One region of the Pseudomonas sp. LABIM340 genome, then DNA from elsewhere that is predicted to be linked to it. Evidence: predicted binding sites of a transcription regulator. Region 1 holds the regulator's gene; each other region holds the start of a gene.
What was found. Region 1 encodes FliA, which starts transcription of late flagellar genes. Its sites were predicted from a motif close to CTAAAGTTTNNNNNNNNNNNGCCGNTAA; they were not measured.
Positions count from the first base shown of each region.

Region 2: a site for FliA is predicted at 2,850-2,877, ahead of ABKS89_RS29280 (methyl-accepting chemotaxis protein). Genes of this name have one in related genera too.
Region 3: a site for FliA is predicted at 4,883-4,910, ahead of flgM (flagellar biosynthesis anti-sigma factor FlgM). Genes of this name have one in related genera too.

Region 1 covers NZ_CM200227.1:4,699,042-4,706,318, forward strand. Annotated here, with positions in the region: gene ABKS89_RS21460 (protein phosphatase CheZ) at 1-520, opposite strand, end outside; gene ABKS89_RS21465 (chemotaxis response regulator CheY) at 540-914, opposite strand; gene fliA (RNA polymerase sigma factor FliA) at 1,112-1,861, opposite strand; gene fleN (flagellar synthesis regulator FleN) at 1,858-2,685, opposite strand; gene flhF (flagellar biosynthesis GTPase FlhF) at 2,849-4,159, opposite strand; gene flhA (flagellar biosynthesis protein FlhA) at 4,175-6,298, opposite strand; gene ABKS89_RS21490 (hypothetical protein) at 6,414-6,998, opposite strand; gene ABKS89_RS21495 (TPM domain-containing protein) at 7,073-7,277, opposite strand, start outside.
Region 2 covers NZ_CM200227.1:6,356,587-6,363,863, forward strand. Annotated here, with positions in the region: gene ABKS89_RS29275 (prolipoprotein diacylglyceryl transferase family protein) at 1-757, shown strand, start outside; gene ABKS89_RS29280 (methyl-accepting chemotaxis protein) at 771-2,747, opposite strand; gene ABKS89_RS29285 (BRO-N domain-containing protein) at 3,181-3,657, opposite strand; gene pchP (phosphorylcholine phosphatase PcpP) at 4,258-5,310, opposite strand; gene ABKS89_RS29295 (AraC family transcriptional regulator) at 5,495-6,403, opposite strand; gene rclC (reactive chlorine resistance membrane protein RclC) at 6,633-7,205, shown strand; gene ABKS89_RS29305 (DUF2790 domain-containing protein) at 7,232-7,277, shown strand, end outside.
Region 3 covers NZ_CM200227.1:1,977,874-1,985,150, forward strand. Annotated here, with positions in the region: gene ABKS89_RS09290 (glutamine synthetase family protein) at 274-1,512, shown strand; gene ABKS89_RS09295 (MFS transporter) at 1,783-3,135, shown strand; gene ABKS89_RS09300 (flagellar brake protein) at 3,179-3,928, opposite strand; gene ABKS89_RS09305 (flagellar protein FlgN) at 4,026-4,487, opposite strand; gene flgM (flagellar biosynthesis anti-sigma factor FlgM) at 4,531-4,845, opposite strand; gene flgA (flagellar basal body P-ring formation chaperone FlgA) at 4,987-5,676, opposite strand; gene ABKS89_RS09320 (chemotaxis protein CheV) at 5,813-6,751, shown strand; gene cheR (protein-glutamate O-methyltransferase CheR) at 6,874-7,277, shown strand, end outside.

The DNA.
Region 1 (7,277 bases):
AGTCCTGCGCGAGCAGGATGTCGTTCAGGTGCGCGGAGAGCTTGCGGCTGTCCTGGGCGCTGATGTAGAGGAACTGCTCGACACGCTTGGCCAGGTCACGGAAGGCCTCGGGGCCCAGCTCGCGACGCATGAAACGCGACCAGTCTTCCTGCAGCTCCTTGGCCTGGGTCTCGATGTGCATGACCACCGGGGTGCACTCTTCCACCAGGTCCATGGTCCGATTGGCCGCTTTCTCGGTCATCGTCACCACGTAGGACAGGCGATCAGTCGCGTCGGCAATCTGCGAGACTTCCTGGGCGCGCGGGGAGCTGGGATCGATCTGGAAGTTGACGATGGCGTTGTGCAGCTCGCGGGTAAGCTTGCCTACCTCTTGGTAGAGCCCGCGATCACGCGCCTGGTTGAGCTCGGAGATCAGCTGCACGGCGGTCTGTACGTCGCCCTGCTCGAGGCAGTCGACCAATTCGCGCGCGTGTTTTTTCAGGGTCGACTCGAAGTCACCCGCGGATTCGTTGAAATCCATGACGCCCTCTTGGTCAGCCTCAGCTGCCGACCCGCTCGAAAATCTTCTCGATCTTTTCTTTCAACACCTGAGCGGTGAAAGGCTTGACCACATAGCCGTTGACCCCGGCCTGGGCCGCTTCGATGATCTGGTCGCGCTTGGCTTCAGCGGTGACCATCAGTACCGGCAGGTGCTTCAGACGCTCGTCGGCGCGGACCGCACGCAGCAGGTCGATGCCGGTCATGCCGGGCATGTTCCAGTCGGTAACGAGGAAGTCGAAGTTGCCGCTGTGCAGCATCGGCAGCGCAGTGGTGCCGTCGTCGGCTTCTGCGGTGTTGGTGAACCCCAGGTCCCGCAGGAGGTTCTTGATGATGCGCCTCATCGTGGAAAAGTCGTCCACGATGAGAATTTTCATGTTCTTGTCCAAACCTGCCTCCATCGATACCAAACGCGCCCTGGCGGGCGTGCCGTCAATTCATCGAGCGTCGTGCGCTCTTTGCTGTGGGCGCGTCAAAGGAACGTCACCCAAAAATTCGTAAGCCTATAACTTGCCTAAGGAAAATCCCTTCAGCACCGCCTCTCAGAAGCAGCCGACGCGAAACTACCCGATGCTCAGCGAGCGCGCCACTCCGCCAGTCGCGAACGCAGGCGCGCGGCGCACTGGCTGTGCAGCTGGCTGACGCGGGACTCGCTGACGCCCAGCACTTCGCCGATCTCCTTGAGGTTGAGTTCCTCGTCGTAGTACAGCGCCAGCACCAGTCGCTCGCGCTCGGGCAGCTTGGTGATGGCGTCGGCCAGGGCCGCCTGGAAGCGTTCGTCTTCCAGGCCGTGGGACGGCTCGTTGTCGTGGTGCGAGGCGTCTTCGGCAAAGCCGCCGCCCTGGTCGCCGTCCTGCAACATGTCATCGAAGCTGTACAGACGGCTGCCCTGGGTGTCGCTGAGGATGCCGTAATAATCTTCGAGGCTCATATTGAGTTCGGCAGCAACCTCCTGATCTTTAGCGTCACGTCCGGTGCGCGCTTCGACGGTGCGGATGGCGTCGCTGACCATGCGGGTGTTGCGGTGGACCGAACGCGGGGCCCAATCGCCCTTGCGCACCTCGTCGAGCATGGCGCCGCGGATACGGATGCCGGCGTAGGTTTCGAAGCTCGCGCCCTTGCCCTGATCGTATTTCTTCGCGGCCTCCAGCAGGCCGATCATGCCGGCCTGCATCAGGTCCTCCACCTGCACGCTGGCCGGCAGACGGCCGAGCAGGTGGTAGGCGATGCGCTTCACCAGCGGGGCGTGTTTCTGGATCAGCAGTTCCTGGGAGTTGTGCGCCTGTGCCTTGCTGTACATACGCGCTCCGGAGGCCGCGGTCATACGGCCGAACCCGTGGGATGTTGCACCAGGCGCTCGACGAAGAACTCCAGGTGCCCTCTTGGGTTGGCCGGCAGCGGCCAGCTGTCGACCTTCTGCGCCACCGCACGGAAGGCCAGGGAAGCCTTGCTGCGCGGGAACGCCTCATACACCGAACGCTGCTTCTGCACGGCCTTGCGCACCGACTCGTCGTAGGGAATGGCGCCGACGTACTGCAGCGCCACGTCCAGGAAGCGGTCGGTGACCTTGGTCAGCTTGGCGAACAGGTTGCGGCCCTCCTGAGGGCTGTGGGCCATGTTCGCCAGCACGCGGAAACGGGTCATGCCGTAGTCGCGGTTGAGCAGCTTGATCAAAGCGTAGGCATCGGTGATGGACGTGGGTTCATCACAAACGACCAGCAGCACTTCCTGGGCGGCACGGACGAAGCTCACCACCGAGTCGCCAATGCCGGCGGCGGTGTCCACCACCAGCACGTCGATGTTGTCGCTGATGTCGCTGAATGCCTGGATCAGGCCGGCGTGCTGCATCGGCGTGAGGTGCACCATGCTCTGGGTGCCCGAGGCCGCCGGGACGATGCGGATGCCGCCGGGTCCCTGGAGGATCACGTCACGCAGGTCGCATTCGCCTTCGATGACGTCGGCCAGCGTGCGCTTGGGCGACAGCCCCAGCAGCACGTCGACGTTGGCCAGGCCCAGGTCGGCATCCAGCAGCATGACGCGGCGGCCGAGATCGGCCAGCGCCAGCGACAGATTCACCGACACGTTGGTCTTGCCCACGCCACCCTTGCCGCCGGTGACTGCGATTACCTGAACGGGATGCATACCCATATCAATACCTTGTCTCGTCGTTCGACCGTCACGCATCGGCGTTTCGGCTAATCCGGCTGCAGTGCTCTACCGCCTCCGGCGCTCGCGGATCGTCTTGCAGAGCATCCGCATCGCTTGGGCGGCTCAACCGGCCACCCCACGCCCCACCCGGGGCTCACAATCTTCAGCTGGCGCGACGCACCGGCTGTTGGTAAAGGCCGGCGAACATGTCCGCCATGGCATCCTCGCAAGGCTCTTCGGGCGATTGCAGGCTCACCGCGCGGCTGACCAGTTGGTGCGCGCGTGCCACATGCAGATCGTCCGGGATCTTCGGCCCGTCAGCCAGATAGGCTACCGGTAGATGCTGGCTGATAGCCAGAGCCAGAGCTTCGCCGAGGCTTCCCGCTTCGTCCAGTTTGGTCAGGATGCACCCGGCCAGCCCACAGGAACGATAGTTCTGCCAGGCGGACTTGAGTACCTGGCTCTGGCTGGTCGCGGCCAGCACGAGGTAATTCTTCACGTTCAGGCTCAGCGACGACAGCGCTTCGAGCTGCATGCGCAGCGCCGGATCGTTGGCGGGCAGGCCGGCGGTATCGATCAGCACCAGACGCTTGCGCGCCAGCGGTGCCATGGCCTGGATCAGCGACTGGCCCGGATCGACCAGGGTCACCGGCACATTGAGAATGCGGCCCAGCGTCTTGATCTGCTCCTGCGCACCGATGCGGAAGCTGTCCATGGACACCAGCGCGATGCTCTGCGCGCCGTACTTCAGTACGTAGCGGGCGGCCAGCTTGGCCAGGGTGGTGGTCTTGCCCATGCCGGCCGGGCCAACCAGGGCGATCACACCGCCCTGCTCCAGCAGGTCGATTTCCGGGGTATTGATCGAGCGCGCCAGGTGCGCCAGCAGCATGCGCCAGGCCTGCTTCGGATCGGCGATGGAAGCCACGCGCTCCAGCAGGTTGCGCGACAGGTCGGCCGGCAGCCCCATGCGTTGCAGGCGACGCCACAGGCCGGCTTGTTTCGGACGCTGGTTCTGCAGCTGGTTCCAGGCGATGGAGCCCAGCTGCACTTCGATCAGCTCGCGCAGGCCGTTGAGCTCGAAGCGCATGGCTTCCAGCGCCTGCTGGCCGACAGTGGGCGCCGCCGGGGCAACCGGTGCATCCATGGCGGCGGCCAGGGTTTCGGCGGCGCTGCGACGCGGCTTCTCGGTGCCGTACATTTGACGGTCGCCGCGCACGCTATCGCTGGCGCGGGTCGGAGCCGACAGGTCAGCCTTGGCCTGGGCGATCTTCGCCTGGGTCTTGCGCAGCTCGGCTTCCAGCGCCGGGTTCGGCTTGCTGGCCGCCACCGGGGCCTGGTAATCCAGCGCCGCGGTCAGCTCTACGCCACCCGCGACACGGCGATTGCCGATGATCGAGGCGTCCGGGCCCAGCTCGTCACGGACCAGTTTCATGGCCTGACGCATATCAGCGGCGAAGAAGCGTTTTACCTGCATGGCCTGCGACCTCAATCAATTCTGCCCAACAGTGGCAACGATCGTGACTTGTTTGTTGTCGGGGATTTCCTGGTAAGCCAGCACATTCATGGTGGGAACCGCCATCCGGGCGAATCGCGACATCATCGCGCGGATGGGACCTGCCACCAGCAGAATCGCCGGCTTGCCGAGCATCTCCTGACGCTGCGCCGCTTCAACCATCGAGCGTTGCAGCTTTTCGGCCATTCCGGGTTCCAGCAACATGCCTTCTTCGGAGCCCTGTCCGGCCTTCTGAAGACTATTGAGCAATATCTGTTCCAACCTGGGCTCCAGAGTGATCACAGGCAGCTCCGGCTCTAGTCCCACAATGGTTTGCACGATTGCACGGGACAGTGCCACACGAACCGCCGCCACCATCGCGGCGGGATCTTGACTCTTCACCGCCACGTTGGCGATGGCCTCGGCGATGGTACGGATGTCACGTACCGGCACCTGTTCCTGCAGCAGCGCCTGAAGCACCTTGAGCAGCGTCGACAGGGAAATCATTCCCGGCACCAGCTCTTCGGCGAGCTTGGGCGAAGTCTTGGCCAGCAGCTGCATCAGTTGCTGGACTTCCTCGTGGCCCAGCAGCTCGTGGGCGTGCTTGTGCAGCACCTGGTTCAGGTGGGTGGCGACCACGGTGCTGGCATCGACCACGGTGTAGCCCAGCGATTGCGCCTGATCACGCTGCGAGGCCTCGATCCAGACGGCTTCCAGGCCGAAGGCCGGGTCCTTGCCGGCGATGCCGTTGAGGGTGCCGAACACCTGGCCGGGGTTGATCGCCAGGTCGCGATCCGGGTAGATCTCGGCTTCCGCCACACTGACGCCCATGAGCGTCAAACGATAGGCGTTGGGCAGCAGGTCGAGGTTGTCGCGGATATGCACCGACGGCATCAGGAAGCCCAGGTCCTGGGACAGCTTCTTGCGCACGCCCTTGATCCGCGCCAGCAGCTGGCCGCCCTGGTTACGATCGACCAGCGGAATCAGGCGGTAGCCCACTTCCAGGCCGACCATGTCCACTGGGGTCACGTCGTCCCAGCCCAGTTCCTTGGTCTGCTCGGCGCGCTGGGCGGGCAGCAGTTCCTGCTGGGTCTGGGCTTCCTGCTCGGCCTTCTGGCTGGCCTGGCGCTGGCGATGCCAGATCAGGTACGCGCCACCAGCGGCCAGAGCGCCCAGGCCGACGAAGGAGACGTGCGGCATGCCGGGGACCAGGCCCATGGCGATCAGGATGGCGGCAGAGATCGCCAACGCCTTGGGCGAGGCGAACATCTGGCGGTTGACCTGCTGGCCCATGTCTTCGGAGCTGGAGACACGGGTCACCATGATCGCGGCGGCGGTGGACAGCAGCAGCGAAGGCAGCTGCGCCACCAGGCCGTCACCGATGGTAAGCAGGGCGTAGACCTTGCCGGCGTCGCCGAAGCTCATCGAGTGCTGGATCATGCCGATGGCCACGCCACCGATGAGGTTGATGAAGAGGATCAGCAGGCCGGCGACGGCGTCACCGCGGACGAACTTGCTGGCACCGTCCATCGAGCCGTAGAAGTCGGCTTCCTGGGCCACTTCGGCGCGGCGCTTCTTGGCTTCCGCCTGCTCGATCAGGCCGGCGTTGAGGTCGGCGTCGATGGCCATCTGCTTGCCGGGCATGGCGTCGAGGGTGAAACGCGCGCTCACCTCGGAGATACGCCCGGCACCCTTGGTGACCACCACGAAGTTGATGATCATGAGGATCGCGAAGACCACGATACCGACGACGTAGTTGCCGCCGATCACCACCTCGCCGAAGGCCTGGATCACCTTGCCCGCAGCCGCGTGGCCATCGTGGCCGTGCAACAGCACGACGCGGGTGGACGCGACGTTCAGCGCCAGGCGCAAAAGCGTGGCGACCAGCAGGATCGTCGGGAACACGGCGAAGTCCAGCGGGCGCAGGGCGTACACGCTGACCAGCAGGACCACGATGGACAGGGCGATGTTGAAGGTGAACAGCACGTCCAGCAGGAACGGCGGGATGGGCAGGGTCATCATCGCCAGCATGGCGAGCAACAGCAGCGGCACGCCGAGGTTGCCCCGGCTGAGCCCTACCAGATTGCTGCGAACAGTGCCGATCAGTTGCGTACGATCCACCCGAATTTCCCCTGCGCGTTGGTGACCGAGCCGGCCACCGGATCAAACTTTTGACGCCCAACCGGGCATCCGCACAGGGTTTTGCAGGAAGCGTTCCAACTTCTTCGAAACGGTTTCAGGAACTGTCTTTCACCAGTTTGAAAGTACCGTCCTTGAAGCTGCCCGCCACCGCGCAGGTGGACTGGTTGGCGTCGCTGCGCGCCTCGAATCGGTAGTGGCCGGACATCACGCCGTACTCGGTGTCGTCCTCGCTGCGGACGATCTCCACGCGGTCGATCACCAGCTCGCCATGGCTGGCGCGCAAGGCATCCTCGGGCACCTCCTGGAACAGCACCGCCGCGCCCTCGCCCAGCTTCGCCCGAGCCTCGCGCTGGGGGCCTATGGCGTAGCGGCCGGAAAGCTTCGAAGGATCGAGGCGCAACTGGTCCCGCGCAGTGGTCAGGTGGAACTGCGCGGTGAGCGTCGCCGGGTGGCCGCCCTCTCCCTGCACTGCCAGAGGCACGCCAACCACCAGCTGGTTGTCGCCGCTGAGCTGGGCGACATACAGCGAGCCCCACCAGCGATCGGTCACCTGCGCCTCGTGCTGGGTGCCGCAGACCTGCAGGCGGTACTGCGTCACCGGTGTATCGGGCGCGCAGGCGCCGCACAGACCGACGCCCACCGCCATCGCCAGCATCCTGAAGTGTCCCGCTTCGCTCATCGTCCTTTCCCGGTCAGCGCCTCGAAGGTTCGACCGGCGATCTCCGGGCAAAGGTTCCCCTGTCTTTAGGCCGGTTACCAGCTCCCGGAGGCGCCGCCCCCGCCGCTGGAGCCACCGCCACCGGAGTAGCTGCTGCTGCCGCTGGACGACGAACCACCGCCACTGCTGGAGCCCCCGGAGCCGCCGGAACCCGAGCCGCCGGGGACGAAGGCGAACAGCAGCGGAAAGAACAGCATGGGGATCAGCGCGAGCGAATCGGGGAATGCCCAGGGCTGCTGC
Region 2 (7,277 bases), 1.7 Mb from region 1:
GCTGCTCTACCTCGGCTTCTTCGGCGCCCTGCTGGCCGGCTGGCTGGCCGGGCGCAAGCGCGGCGCCAACCCCGAAGGCGCGCTGTTCGCCATGCTCCTCGGCGGCCTGCTGGTGGCGCGGCTGGCCTTCGTCGCACGCTACTTCGAGCAATACGCGACAACGCCGCTGAGCATCGTGGATATCCGCGATGGCGGCTTTCTCGCCCTGCCGGGAGTGATCGCCGCCGCACTGATCGGCGCGCTGCTGGCCTGGAAGCGGACAGAGCTTCGCCGCCCGCTGGCCATCGCGGCCGTGGTCGGTGTGTGCCTGTGGGGTGGCGGCAAGGCCGTGACCTCGGCGCTGGACCGCAGCCAGCAGATTCCCGAACTCACCGTGATGGACCTGCGCGGTGCCGCCGTGGACCTGCGCGCGCTGGATGGCCGGCCCATGGTGGTGAACCTCTGGGCCACCTGGTGCCCGCCGTGCCGGCGCGAGATGCCGGTGCTGGAGGCCGCTCAGCAACAGCGCAGCGATGTGCGCTTCCTTCTGGTCAACCAGGGCGAGAACGCCGAGGCCGTGCAGCGTTTCCTGCGCGACCAGGGCCTGAGCGAAGCGGCGGTGCTGCTCGACAGCGGCAACCGTCTCGGCCAGGCCACCGGCTCCTACGGCATGCCCACCACGCTGTTCTACGACGCCCAGGGGCGCCTGAAGCACAGCCAGATGGGCGAGCTGTCCGCCGCCAGCCTGGAGTACGGGCTGGGCCAGCTCAAGGACTGACCCGCCCGGCGCTTCAGCGGAAGCGTCCGACCTCGTCGCGCAGGCCGGCGGCCAGGCTGTCCAGCTCGCGCACGGTCTGCGCCAGATCGGCCACCACCTGACGCTGCTCGCTGTTGGCCTGGGCGATGCCCTGCAGGTTGCTGCTGAGCAGGGTCGCGGTGCGGCTCTGCTCCTGGGTCGCGGTGGTGATGGCGGCGAACTGCTCGCCGGCCGCACTGCTCTGCTGGGAGATTTCCGCCAGTGCCGCAGCGACCTTCTCGTTCAGCGCCAGCCCGTGCTGCATCAGCTGGCTGCCCTGCTCGATGGTCTCGGTGGCGCTGCCGGTGTCCTGCTGGATGGCGCCGATCATCTGCGAGATTTCCGTGGTGGCGGCCTGGGTGCGCGCCGCCAGGCTGCGCACTTCATCGGCAACCACGGCAAAACCGCGCCCCTGCTCGCCGGCACGGGCGGCCTCGATGGCGGCGTTGAGCGCCAACAGGTTGGTCTGCTCGGCAATCGAAGTGATCACCCCGACGATGCTGCCGATCTCCTGGGAGCGCGTGCCGAGGCGGTTCACCCGCTCCACGGTCTGCTGCAGCGCGCCGGCGATCTGCGCCAGCGAGGCAGAGGCATCGTCCATGGAGTGCAGGCCGATGCGCGTCTGCCGGGTGTTCTCGCTGGCCATGCGTTCGGTGCTGCGCATGTTGTCGGCGATGTCCATCGAGGTGGCGCTGAACTCTTCCACCGCGCCGGCCATGCTGTTGATCTCGCCGGACTGCTGCTCCATGCCGGCGTACGCGCCGCTGGACAGGCCCGACAGCGAACGTGAGCAATGCCCCACTTCCTCCGCCGCGCCGCGCACCCGCGAGACCATGCTGGAGAGCGCTTCGCCCATCTGGTTGAAGCTGCGCGCCAGGTCGCCGATCTCGTCATGACTGGCAACCGACAGGCGCGCGCCCAGGTCGCCGGCGCCCAGCGCATGGGCCTGGCGCACCAGGTCACCCAGCGGGCGCAGGCGGCGCTGCAGCAGCCAGGTGGTGGCGATCACCGCCAGCAGCATGGCGATCAGGCTGCCCATGGCCAGTTGGCCACCGACGCGCCAGGTCACCGCGCGGATCTCGTCCTTGGGCATGCTTGCGACGACGGTCCAGGGGCCGCCGGCGAAGGGTTGCGCCACGCTGTAGAAGTCGTCCTGGCTGTCGCTCCAGAAGCGGCCGCGGCCGGGGCTGTCCAGCAGGCTGGCGAGGCTGTCGGCGACGCGTTCGGGGTTGCGCGCGCCGGCCGGCGGCACCAGCCAGTGGTGCTGTTCATCCAGCAGCGCCAGCGAGCCGCCCTGACCGAGGCGGAAGCGGCCGAGGTTGTCGAACTGGCGCTTCTGCGCGTCGGTGTAGTCGAAGCCGACGAACAGCACGGCGATCACCCGCCCGCTGCCATCGCGCACCGGGGTGTACTGGGTCATGTAGAAGCGATCGAACAGCAGCGCGCGGCCGACGTAGCTTTCGCCGCGCATCAGCAGCGGGTAGGCCGGGCTGTTGTGGTCGAGCACGGTGCCCATGGCGCGGCTGCCGTCCTGCTTCATCAGCGAGGTGGTGATGCGCACGAAGTCGTCGCCATCGCGCACGAACACGGTGGCGACACCGGCGGTGAGCTGGCGGAATTCGTCGACCAGGGTGAAGTCGCCGTTCAGGCGGGTGTCGCCCAGGTACAGCGCCGGGGCTTGCAGCGCGGCGACCGGCACGCGCTCATCGGTGTGCGCTTTCAGGCCAGCGGCGAAGCGCTTCTCGAACAGGCCGGCGAGGCGCTGGGTGCTCTCGCGCAGGGTGCCGTGGAAGGTTTCCAGCTGGTCCGCCAGCAGGCGCGCTTCGCTGGCGAGGTGTTCTTCGCGGGTGGTCAGGGTAGCGCTGTCTAACGAGCGCAAGGCAAACAGCGTGCTGCCGCTGATCAACAGGATCAGGAGCACGGCCAGGGCCATCGCCAACTGCAGGGCGATGCGGGATCGGGGCTGGTTCATTTTTCTGCTTCTGCACGCAACGGCGGGCCGTCGCCCGTTGTTCGAGGAGCGGCCTGCTTCGGTTCGAGGGGAGTGCCGGCGTGGTTCGCCGGTCTGCACAGGCTATCGGCGGCGCGTGACAATACTTGAGTCATTCACCCGGATTTGGCTTGGGCCGGGGGCTCCAGCGCTCACCTGTAGGCGCGCGCCATGCGCGCGATCGCGGGCATGGCCCGCTCCTACAGTGTGAATCCGGAGTCAGTCCGCAGGATGGTGTGGAGCGCAGGACCGTAGGGCGCATAACCCGGAACGGGTTATCCGCCGCATGCGCGACGGCTACCAGAGCAGCCGGGAGCACGACGTAGGATGGCGTGGAGCGCAGCGATACCCATCCAACGCATGCGCACCGGGCAGCATGGGTATCGCTGCGCTCCACGCATCCTACAAAAACAGGTCAGGTGCGCAGGTGGTTTTCCATCAGGCCCACGGCATCGCGCCAGCGCAGCCAGAGGTTGCCTTGCCAATCCATCACCGGCAGCGACTCGCCCAGCAGGTGCTGCATGCGCCGACGTGGCAGGCGGGAGTCGTGGTTGAACTGGTCACGCAAGGCGGGCACAACCTCGTTGGTCAGCCATTGGCGCAGGCTGCGGTTTTCCGGGTGGTGGCAGTAGATCAGCAGCAGGGCGTAGAGGCCGCTCTCGCTGACCAGCAGTTCCGGCTCGGCACTGCCGGCAAGGCGCTCACGGCGGGACTGGTCGTGGTCCAGCCGGCCGATGAGATGGGCTTCGACGGGGCGGTTGATCAGCTTGCTCAGGTCGCGGACCACGAACCACGCCTGCTGCTCGATCAGCAGGGCGCGCAGTTGCCGGTTGTAGCGGACGAACAGGGTTGGGATCAGGCCGTCATCGGCCGGGGAAATCGAAAGGTTCATGCTGGAGCTCCTTGCTCAATCAAGAAGCCGCCGCCCGAACTGCCAAAAGAGGGAGGCGGACCGTGCAAGGGTGGAAACCAGCGCAATGTTGTCACAAAGCCGGCCGGACAGAAGTCCGCCTCACACGGCCCGCCATGGACAGCAAAGCGAACCCGGCACCGAACGGGTGCCGGATTGCTCCTGTATATAGCGACAACAACACTGCACGGGTTTCCACGCCCGGCCACGATGACACTGTGGCAGGGCGGAACGCTAAGCAGTGGACTCGTAGGACCGCAACGCCGGAAAAGTGTAGGGACCTTCCCCAGCATCCCGCAGAGGATTTACCGGATTGGCGCGTTGGCCTTCAGGAACTGCGAGGCCATCGGGCATTTCCGCGCGAAAGCCCCTGCTCCGGACTTCCCCTGTAGGAGCGAGCCATGCTCGCGATCGCGGGCATGGCCCGCTCCTACAAAGGGGGCACCGGCGTTAGACAGCTCGCGGAAAACCGTAGGGCGTATAACCCGGAACGGGTTATACGCCGATAGCACCACGGCGGATAACGCTGGCGCGTTATACGCCCTACCGGAACGCCCACGCTCCTACGCAAGCGCTAGGCGCTTACTGGATCTCTTCCGGGGTGACGATCACCCAGTTCTTGTCGGCGGTGACCGGCTGGCCGAGCTTGGCCTGGGCTTCGGCATTCTTCTTGATCATGCCATTGAGCTGGTCCATGTACTTGGCTTTGCGGTTGATCCACAGGTGCACGCCATTCTCGGCGGTGCCGTTGAACAGCATGTAGCCATCGCTGCTGGGAGTGTCGCCGCCGACCAGGATGGGCTTCTTCCACTGGTCGATGTAGGTGAGGATCGCCGCCTGCTTGCCGGCCATCCAGGTCGCCGGAGTCCACAGGTAGGGGGTGATCTCCAGGTTCAGGTTGGCCTTGGGATCGTACTTGCCTTCGGCAATCTGCTTGCGCGCGGTAGTCAGGGCACCGCTCTGGCGGTCCTTGAGCAGCGTGGTGACGCCGATGACATTCTCGGGCTTCACGTTGTAGCCGTACTTGGGATCGCTGGCGACCATGCGCACCAGTTCCTCGTGGGCGGCGGTCATCACGTAGACCTCGATGCCGTTCTCCATCAGCTTGTTGTACAGCTCGGTCTGGCCGGTGAAGACCTTGGGCGGGTTGATCTCGATGGTCTTGACCACGTCGCCTTCGTAGTAGGTGCTAGGCACCGGCTTGCCGTAGGCCATCAGCTCGTCGACGTAGCCCTTGAGCTCCTTGAGGGTGAAGCCGGAGAACACCTGGGCGACCCAGGGGTAGCAGACCAGGTCGTCGACTTCGCAAAGGCGGTAGTAGTAGCTGTTGAGGCTTTCCTTGTGGCCGTTGACGTCCTTGAAGGGGATCAGCTTGAGCGAGGGGTCGAGCTTCTCGCGGGTCAGCACGCCTTTCATTTCGAGGAAGGGCAGCAGCGATTCCTCGAGGTCGTAGCGGTAGCTGGTGTTGTCCATGTCGAAGACCGCGAAGGCGCCCTTGTTGGCGTTGGCGGCGATCAGGGCGTCGAGCTGCTTGGCGGCCGGCGCGGGCCAGTGTTTCAGTTCGGTGGCGGCGAAAGAGGTGCTGGCGAGGCCGGCCAGGATCAGGCCGGCGAGCAAGGTGCGCATGGGCTTCATGGAATTCCCCCGAGTGGTCTTGTGGGTATGGGGAAGGCCCATGGCGGGCCTTCACTGGACTAGTCCAGCAATGACCCTAGCAAAGCGCTGTTTCAGCTCTGCGACGGCAGCGACGTAAAGCGTCGCGAAGGCGGCAGGACATATCCATACGCGCCACGCGGCTTTGCTGGCGACGACGGCTGGTCTAGTTCACCGCGCGACGCAGGCGACCGGGGGCGTCGCCGTAGGTTTCCTTGAACTTCTTGGTGAAGGACGCCTGGGACTGGTAGCCGACCTGGGCGGCGATGTCGGTGAGGCTCAGCTGCGAGCCGCTCAGCAGGCGGTAGGCCAGTTCCATGCGCACTTTCGTCAGCAGCGCCCAGGGCGACAGCCCGGCCACCTGGGTGAACAGGCGCATGAAGGTGGCGCGGGACATGCTGGCGCGCTCAGCCAGCGCCTCGATGGTCCACTCGTGGGCGGGGTCGTCGAGCATCGCCTGCCAGGCGCGGCTCAGGCGCTTGTCGGCCAGCAGCGCCAGGGTGCCGCTGCTGGGGACGTACTCCTGCAGGTAGACGCGCAGGATCAGGGTGAAGAGAGCCGAGGACAGCGCGTCGACCAGGAAGCGCGCGCCCGCCTGGTTGCCGTCCGCCTCGCCGCGCAGCAGGCCGACCAGCGCGGCCAGTTGCTCACTCAGGCCCAGCTCCTGGCTGGAGATATTGAGGAACGCCGGCAGCGCGCCGATCAGCAGCGAGTCGCGCTGGTAGTGGAAGCTGCCGCAGAGGATATCCAGCGCCTCGCCTTCGCTGCCGATGCGATGCACCGGCAACAGGCCGTCCTGGCTGACCCGGGCGGGCACCGGGCTGACCTTCGGCCCCTGGCTGCGCAACAGGTGCGCGCCGCCGCGGGGGAAGACCAGGATGTCGCCGGCTTTCAGTTGAAGGACTTGTCCGTCAGGCATTTCCGCCTGGCAACGCCCCGACAGCAGGATGTGGTACTGCGCCACGCCGCCCGGCGCCTGTTCATGGTCCAGCGCCCAGTCGCCCTGGAGTTGGCAGCGCAGGTCGAGGCTGCCACGCAGGCCGGCGAGCTGGATCAGGCGATCGATGGAGTTCATGGCGTTCCACGCGCAGGAAAGGGCCTACAGATTACGCGCGGGATCGGCCAAGTAAACGCGGCTACCCCCTTCTTTCCCGCTTCCGTACTCCCTTGGTGCGGAGCCATGGGCCGGCGAAAACGCATCTGAGATCCACCGACAAAAACCCGAGCACAACGCGCAAGAAGCGCAGCGGCGCGATTCCGACAATGGGTACTCCTGATTTCAACCGACTCGCAAGGAGTTCCCCATGACCTCTCCCATCACCCAGGGCCTGCAGGCGCTGACCCGCCTCGACCACGTCGGCGCCAACCTGATGCGCGTCGCCATCGCCGTGGTGTTCATCTGGATCGGCGCGCTGAAATTCGTGCCCTACGAAGCCGACAGCATCACGCCCTTCGTCGCCAACAGCCCGTTCATGTCGTTCTTCTACGAGCACCCCGAGGATTACCGCGCGCACCTCACCCACGAGGGCGAGCTGGATGTGGACAAGCGCGCCTGGCAGACAGAAAACAACACCTACGGCTTTTCCAAGGGCCTGGGCGTGGTGGAGCTGAGCATCGCCCTGCTGGTGCTGCTCAACCCGCTGTCGCGGCGCCTGGGCCTGCTGGGCGGATTCCTGTCGTTCGGCACGCCGCTGGTGACGCTGACCTTCCTGATCACCACGCCCGAGGCCTGGGTGCCGGCGCTGGGCGACGCGCAGCACGGCTTCCCCTACCTGTCCGGCGCGGGCCGGCTGGTGCTCAAGGACACCCTGATGCTCGCCGGCGGCCTGCTGGTGATGGCCGACTCCGCCCGCTCGCTGCTGCGCGAACGCGCCTGATTCAACTCTTCTGAAGGAAGCACACCATGAAAGCGCTGATTGCCCTGATCCTCACCACCCTGTTCGTCGCCG
Region 3 (7,277 bases), 2.7 Mb from region 1:
GTAGGAACGGGCCATGCCCGCGATGGCGCGCATGGCGCGCACCTACAGGGAGCTTCCGCGTTTCCTGCTGGCCCCGCTTGAAATATCGAACGCGTGATGCGTATTTTGTACGGGCTCGCGCGCCTCGCGCGGCGTCCTGTGACAGGGACAAAAGAACAAGGATAAGAAGTCATGAGTAACGATCCAGGAATCCCACTCGCCGAGCGTCTGGCTGGAGTGGAAGAGATCGAGTGCGTCACCCCCGACCTCAACGGGGTGCCGCGTGGCAAGGTGATGACCGGCGAGGGCTTCCTCACCGGGCGCCGGCTGCAACTGGCGCGCGGCGTCCTGCTGCAATGCATCATGGGCGGCTACCCGGCCGCGAAGTTCTACGGCAGCGACGACGGCGACCTCGCCCTGATCGCCGAGCCGACCCAGATCCATCGCCTGCCCTGGAGCGACGAACCCCGCGCCTTTGCCATCTGCGATGCGCTGGAGCTCGATGGCAAGCCTTCCGGCCTGTCCACCCGCGGCCTGCTCAAGCAAGTGGTCGCGCGCTACGCCGAACGCGGCTGGAGCCCGGTGGTGGCGACCGAGCTGGAGTTCTTCGTGTTCGCCCCCAACCCCGATCCGCTGGAAGCCTTCCAGGCGCCGGTTGGCCTGGACGGTCGCCGCGAGATCGGTCACTCGGCCTTCAGCGTTTCGTCCAACAACGGCCTGCGCCCGTTCTTCCAGGACGTCTACCGCTGCATGGAAGCGGTGGGGCTGGAACGCGACACCTTCATGCACGAGATGGGCACCACCCAGTTCGAGATCAACTTCCTGCATGGCGACCCGGTACTGCTGGCCGACCAGACCTTCCTGTTCAAGCACCTGCTCAAGGAAGTCGCGCTCAAGCACGGGCTGATCGTGGTGTGCATGGCCAAGCCGCTGGCGCACACGCCGGGCAGTTCGATGCACATCCACCAGAGCATCGTCGATGGCGAGGGCCGCAACATCTTCAGCGACGCCCAGGGCGAGGTCACGCCGGCGTTCCGCCACTTCATCGGCGGCCTGCAGGCGTGCCTGTCGGACTTCACCCTGCTGTTCGCGCCGAACGTGAACTCCTTCCAGCGCCTGTGCCACCCGTACGCTTCGCCGAACAACGCCTGCTGGTCCCACGACAACCGCGCCGCCGGCCTGCGCATTCCGGCCAGCGCGCCGGTGGCCCGTCGCGTGGAGAACCGCCTGCCAGGCGCCGACGCCAACCCCTACCTGGCCATCGCTGCGAGCCTGGCTGCCGGTCTGCACGGCATCGAGCGTGCGCTGGAGCCCACTGCGCCGATCCAGGGTGAGTTCGAGGTGCCGCCGGAGCTGCTGCTGCCCTGCACGATGTACGACGCACTGCAGCGCCTGCAGCGCAGCGAGCTGGCCCGCGAGGTGTTCGGCAACGAGTTCATCGACGGCTACAGCGCGACCAAGGCCATGGAGCTGACCAGCTTCTTCGACGAAATCACCCCGTGGGAGCGCCGCGTTCTCGCCGCGCAGGCCTGAGGCGCATGAACTGATTTGAAGTCTCTGACACAGCTGCGCCGAAACCCGGTGCAGCTGTGATCGGCAGCCATCTTCTGGTGATCTTCAGGCCATCCTCGTTCATCCCGCCGACATCCTTCGAAACGCCCCGCATGACCGTGCGCGACGCGCGCTATTCCGGGCCCGGCAGCCCTCTCGACGCGCCGATTGGCAAGCTCTAAGGTGTGAGCGCAAGTCCCGCTTTCCGCTGCCCGGACGTTGTGCCGGGGTTGTCCTGGACCAGGAGGTCCAATGCTTCGGATCGTCACTGCCTTCCGCGCTCTGTACTTCGCCGCCGTCATGCTCCTGACCGGTTCCGGTCTGCTCAGTACCTACCTCGCCCTGCGCCTGGGCGCGGAGAAGGTCGACGGGCTGTGGATCGGCGCTATGATGGCCGCCTACTACCTCGGCCTGGTGCTGGGCGGCAAGATCGGCCACCGGCTGATCGCCCGCGTCGGCCACATCCGCGCCTATGTCGCCTGTGGCGGGTTGGTCACCGCTGCGGTGCTGGGCATCGGCCTGTTGCCCTGGCTGGGCTTCTGGCTGTTGCTGCGGGTCGCCATCGGCCTGGGGATGATGTGCCAGTACATGGTCATCGAGAGCTGGCTCAACGAGCAGGCCGAAGCGCGCCAGCGCGGTGCCGTGTTCGCCGGCTACATGGTCGCGTCCTACCTGGGCCTGGTACTCGGTCAGCTGGTGCTGGTGGTGCATCCGGGGCTGGGCCCGGAGCTGCCGATGATGATCGCGCTGTGCTTCGCCCTGTCGCTGATCCCGGTGGCGATCACCCACAAGGTCCACCCCGCACCGCTGCGCCCGGCACCGCTGGAGCCGCGCTTCTTCATCCAGCGGGTGCCGCAGTCGCTGACCACGGTGCTGGTGTCCGGCCTGGTAGTGGGTGCCTTCTATGGTCTGGCGCCGCTCTATGCGGTGCGCCAGGGCTTGAGTACCGAGGAAATCGGCCTGTTCATGGGCGGCTGCATCTTTGCCGGCTTGCTGGTGCAGTGGCCGCTGGGCTGGCTGTCGGACCGCATCGACCGCGCCGTGCTGATCCGCAATGCCGCCATCCTGCTGTTGATAGTGGCGTTGCCGCTGGCGCTGTTGCCGCTGCTGCCGGTGCCGCCGATTTCACTGGCGTGGCTTTTGCCGATGGGCTTCATCGTCTGCCTGGTGCAGTTCACCCTGTATCCGCTGGCCGTGGCCTTCTCCAACGACCACGTCGAAGGTGAGCGCCGCGTTTCGCTGACCGCGATGCTGCTGGTGACTTTCGGTGTCGGCGCCTGTATCGGCCCGCTGGCGGCCGGCGCGCTGATGAAGCTGTTCGGCGCCAACATGCTCTACGCCTTCGTCTGCGCCTGCTCGCTGATCCTCATCTGGCGCGTGCAGCCGGAGAAGGTCAGTGGTGTGCACCGGGTCGACGAAGCGCCGGTCAAGCACGTCGCCACGCCGGACAGCCTGGCGTCCTCGCCGCTGTCCGCCGCCCTCGACCCGCGGGTCGACGAAGCGGCCGTGGAGGAGCAGATGAAGGGCAACGACAACAGCGCGCCGGCAGCCGAGCCGGAAGTGGAGGCAGAAGCAGAAGCCGAGGAAGAAAGCCGGCCCGCGTGAGGCGGCAGGGGAAGGGCGGCAAGCGCTTGCCGCCCGGGACGAACTAGAACAGCTCGTCCTTCTCGAAGCGCCGGGCTTCGCGTTGCAGCTGGTAGACGAAGCGTTCGATGTTGCGCTGCGCCAGGCCGCTCATCTGGTGGAAGCGCATGCCGGCGAAGCTGTAGCCGACCTTTTCCTCGAAGTGCACGTGGCGCAGCTCGACTTCCATGGTCAGGGCGCCGAAGGGCAGGCGCGCGGTGAATTCTTCATAGACCTGGCCGGGCTGCAGGCGCTCGGCGGCGTTGCCTTCCAGGCGAATCTTGCAGCCAGTGGCGGAAATGTCGATCAGGCTGCCCTTGAGCGGCGACTTCAGCTTGCTGCCGCCGATCTCCACGGCCACCGGCTGGCCCTGGCTGACGGGGGCGCGGAAGGCGTTGCGGCGCTGGTGGTAGAGCATCTCGGCCGGCACCGGCAGCCAGTAGCAGCGGGCGCCGTCGATCTCGGAGAAGAAAGCGTTCTGGGTGTTTTCCCAGGCGATGCGCACGCCCTCGTGGAAGGCCTCGATGCGGAATTGCTCGCCGTTCTGCAGGAAGCGCTCGCCGTCGTTGGGGATGAGCTCATCGAGGGCAACGATGTTGCGCTCGCGGTTGATCTCGACGACGAAGCTCTGGAAGCGCTGGCTGCGCCCTTCGAAGGTGATTACCAGGGGATCGTTACTGTCCATCAGCATTTTCAGGCTGGCGTGGATCTCCACCGGAGCTTTCAACACCTTCGGTGGTTGAGGGCCATTTTCCTCGGCGAACAGATTGGACACGGTCCGCGGGTCTCCATTGTGTTTGTTATGAGTCGTGCACGGGGCAGGGCCGGATAGTGGCATTCTGCCCTAGGGCGGGCCTTCAGGCCAGAGGAGTTCAGGCCTGGCTGAGCGGGCGCTGGCGGTTGCTCTGGGTGGAGCCGCCGTAGCGATCATAGAGTCGCGGAGTTTCCTGGCCGCGCAGGATGTCGAGCGTGCGCTCGGTGCTGGTCTGGCCGGAACGGATGAGGCGGCCGTTGCGCTGGTTGGCTTCCTGACAGCGTTCGAGCAGGGCGCCGAGTTCTTGCGCACGCGCGGTGAGAGCGGCGTTGCCGGTAGCCTGGGCAATCTGCGCAAGCCCCTCGTTGTCAGCGCTGACCCCGGCCTGTTGCAGTGCCTGGGTGCGGATGCGACCGTTCTGCTCGAGCTGATGCAGCAGCGGCAGCTTGCTGTCGAGCAGCTTCTGCAACTGGTCCAGGTCGCGTGCTTGCAGCGCCTGGAACTCATCGTCGATCAGCTGCAGCAGGCTGCTGGCTGCTTCGATGTCGCCGTTGATCAGGGAAAGCAGGGCATCGGACATCTTGGGCTCGGCGTACTAGCGGTTGACCAGGCGCTGAGTGAACTCAGCGCTGGGATTCGAAATCGAGCAGCTTGCTGGCGACTTTCTGGCTGTCGACCTGGTAGCTGCCGTCAGCGATGGCCGCCTTGATGCGGGCCACTTTCTCGTTGTCGACCACGGGCTGGTCCTTCAGTTGATCGCTTACTTTCTGCAGTTGCTGCGCGGTGTCGCTCAGCTGTACCGACTCGCCGCTCTTGGCCGGGGCGTTGACGGAGGCATTCTCTGCGGCGGCTTCGCTGCGACCGCTCTGGGCAGCACTGCTACGGCCAGTGCTGGCTGTCGTAGAGGCCGGGTTCAGCCGGTTGAAGTCGATGACCATGGTGGAAACCTCTGGAGGTATTGGACGCTTGCCAAGCTTTTCGGCCGTCTTGAGAGAAACTTTAGGCCGAATTTTCGTGCGCCTGAGCACATTTTGCAGAGGGCTGCGTCCATCATGCCAGAAAAAGCCCGGCGCCGAGCGCTACAGGGTGACTTCCACCGCTCCCGGCTCGACCACGCGAGCCTTGACGATACGCTGGGAGCGCAGGTTGCGCACTCGGATCTGCTCGCCGGTTACCCCATCGGACAGCGCCTCGCCGGGCATGAACACGTTGATCGCACTGGTCCTGGCGCGGATCACCACCTGGTCACCCTTGCGCACGGCCGCCGCCTGTTCGAGGAACACCGGTGCCAGCACCTGGTCGTTGACCGTCGGGCGCTTGAGCTTCATGCCGACCACCTGGCTGGGGTCGGTCAGGTAGCCCAGGCTCAGTTGGCCGACGTCCCTTTCGACGACGCTGATATCACTTGCCTCGACGACATGGTTACGCTGCAGGGGCAGGGTGGTGACGACAACTTGACGGAACAGCCTGACCGTCGCCGGCACGAACACCGTCCAGGGGGAGCTGCCCTCGCAGAGCACCCGCACAGTGACCCGACCAACGGGCTGCGCCGGGCTTTCCAGCTTCTGTGTCAGGTCCTTGTCGCACTCTGCCAGACGCAGGCGGGGGTCGATGCGTGCGACTTCGATCTCGTAGCGTGCGTCTATGCCCGAGGTCTGCAGATAATCTTCCACCTTGAACTCAAGAAAGCCCTGGGTGGAGCCGATAAGGATCTCAGGCGCAGTGAAGCCTTCCGCCCCAGCCGGGGAGAGGGTCAGCGCACCCGTCATGCCGAGCAGCGCAGCCATCAGGGCGCGCGCGGGTCTCAGCTGTCGGAAAAATGTCGTTGCTCGTTTCATGCAACGATCCAAGCAATGGTCATGCCGCCTTCGTGAGTCGGGCGGCGTTGCGTGCACAGGAGGCTCAATGGCCGGAGTCATGGATTCGGTCAACCAGCGTACGCAGCTGGTTGGCCAGAATCGTCTCGAACTGCTGCTGTTCCGCTTGAACGGCAGCCAGCTGTACGGGATCAACGTGTTCAAGGTGAAGGAGGTGTTGCAGTGCCCCCGCCTGACCGTGATGCCCAAATCCAGCCAGGTGGTGCGCGGGGTGGCGAACATCCGTGGCGGCACCATTCCGATCCTCGACCTGGCGCTGGCCACGGGGCGTCACGCCCTGCGGGACATCGCCAACAGCTTCGTGATCATCACCGAGTACAACACCAAGGTGCAGGGCTTCCTGGTGCACTCGGTGGAGCGCATCGTCAACATGAACTGGGAGTCGATCCATCCGCCACCCAAGGGAACCGGCCGCGACCACTACCTGACGGCGGTGACGCGGGTCGACAACCAACTGGTGGAAATCATCGACGTGGAGAAGATCCTCGCCGAGGTGGCGCCGACTTCGGAGGACATCTCCGAAGGCGTGCTGGATGCCGAGACCCAGGCCCGCGCGGTGAGCAAGCGCGTGCTGGTGGTGGATGACTCCTCCGTGGCGCGCAAGCAGCTGGTGCGTTGCCTGGAGACCGTCGGCGTGGAAGTGCTGGCGCTCAACGACGGCCGCCAGGCGCTGGATTACCTGCACCAGATGGTGGAAGCCGGCGGGCATCCGGGCAGCGATCTGCTGATGGTGATCTCGGATATCGAGATGCCGGAAATGGATGGCTACACGCTTACGGCGGAAATCCGTCACGACCCGCGCATGCAGGATCTGCACATTCTCCTGCATACTTCGTTGTCCGGGGTGTTCAACCAGGCGATGGTGAAGAAGGTCGGCGCTGACGACTTCCTTGCCAAGTTCCGCCCCGATGACCTGGCGGCCCGCGTGTCGGACCGCATCAAGGCAGTGGATGGCGCGACGGCCTGATGCCGGCGTGACGCGATGCGGGTGGCGCCGGTGCCGCCCGCATCGTCTATGGTTTTTTGAGCACCGGTCAGGCAGTTGCCGTCGTTTTGCCGGCAGCCGTCCACGAGCAAAGAGGCTTATCTGTGACATCCACCAATTCTGAATTCGAGCTGTTCCGGGATTTCCTGGAAAAGACCTGCGGCATCCTCCTGGGCGCCAACAAGCAGTACCTGGTCTCCAGCCGCTTGAACAAGTTGATGGAGCAGCAGGGCATCAAGTCCCTGGGCGAGCTGGTACAGAAGATCCAGATGCGCAGCCAGCTGCGCGAGCAGGTGGTCGATGCGATGACCACCAACGAGACCCTGTGGTTTCGCGATACCTACCCCTTCGAGGTGCTGAAGAACCGCGTGCTGCCGGAGATGATCAAGGCCTCGCCCGGCCAGCGCCTGCGCATCTGGTCGGCGGCCTGTTCCTCGGGGCAGGAGCCTTATTCGCTGTCCATGTCCATCGACGAGTTCGAGCGCACCAACCTTGGCCAGTTGAAGGC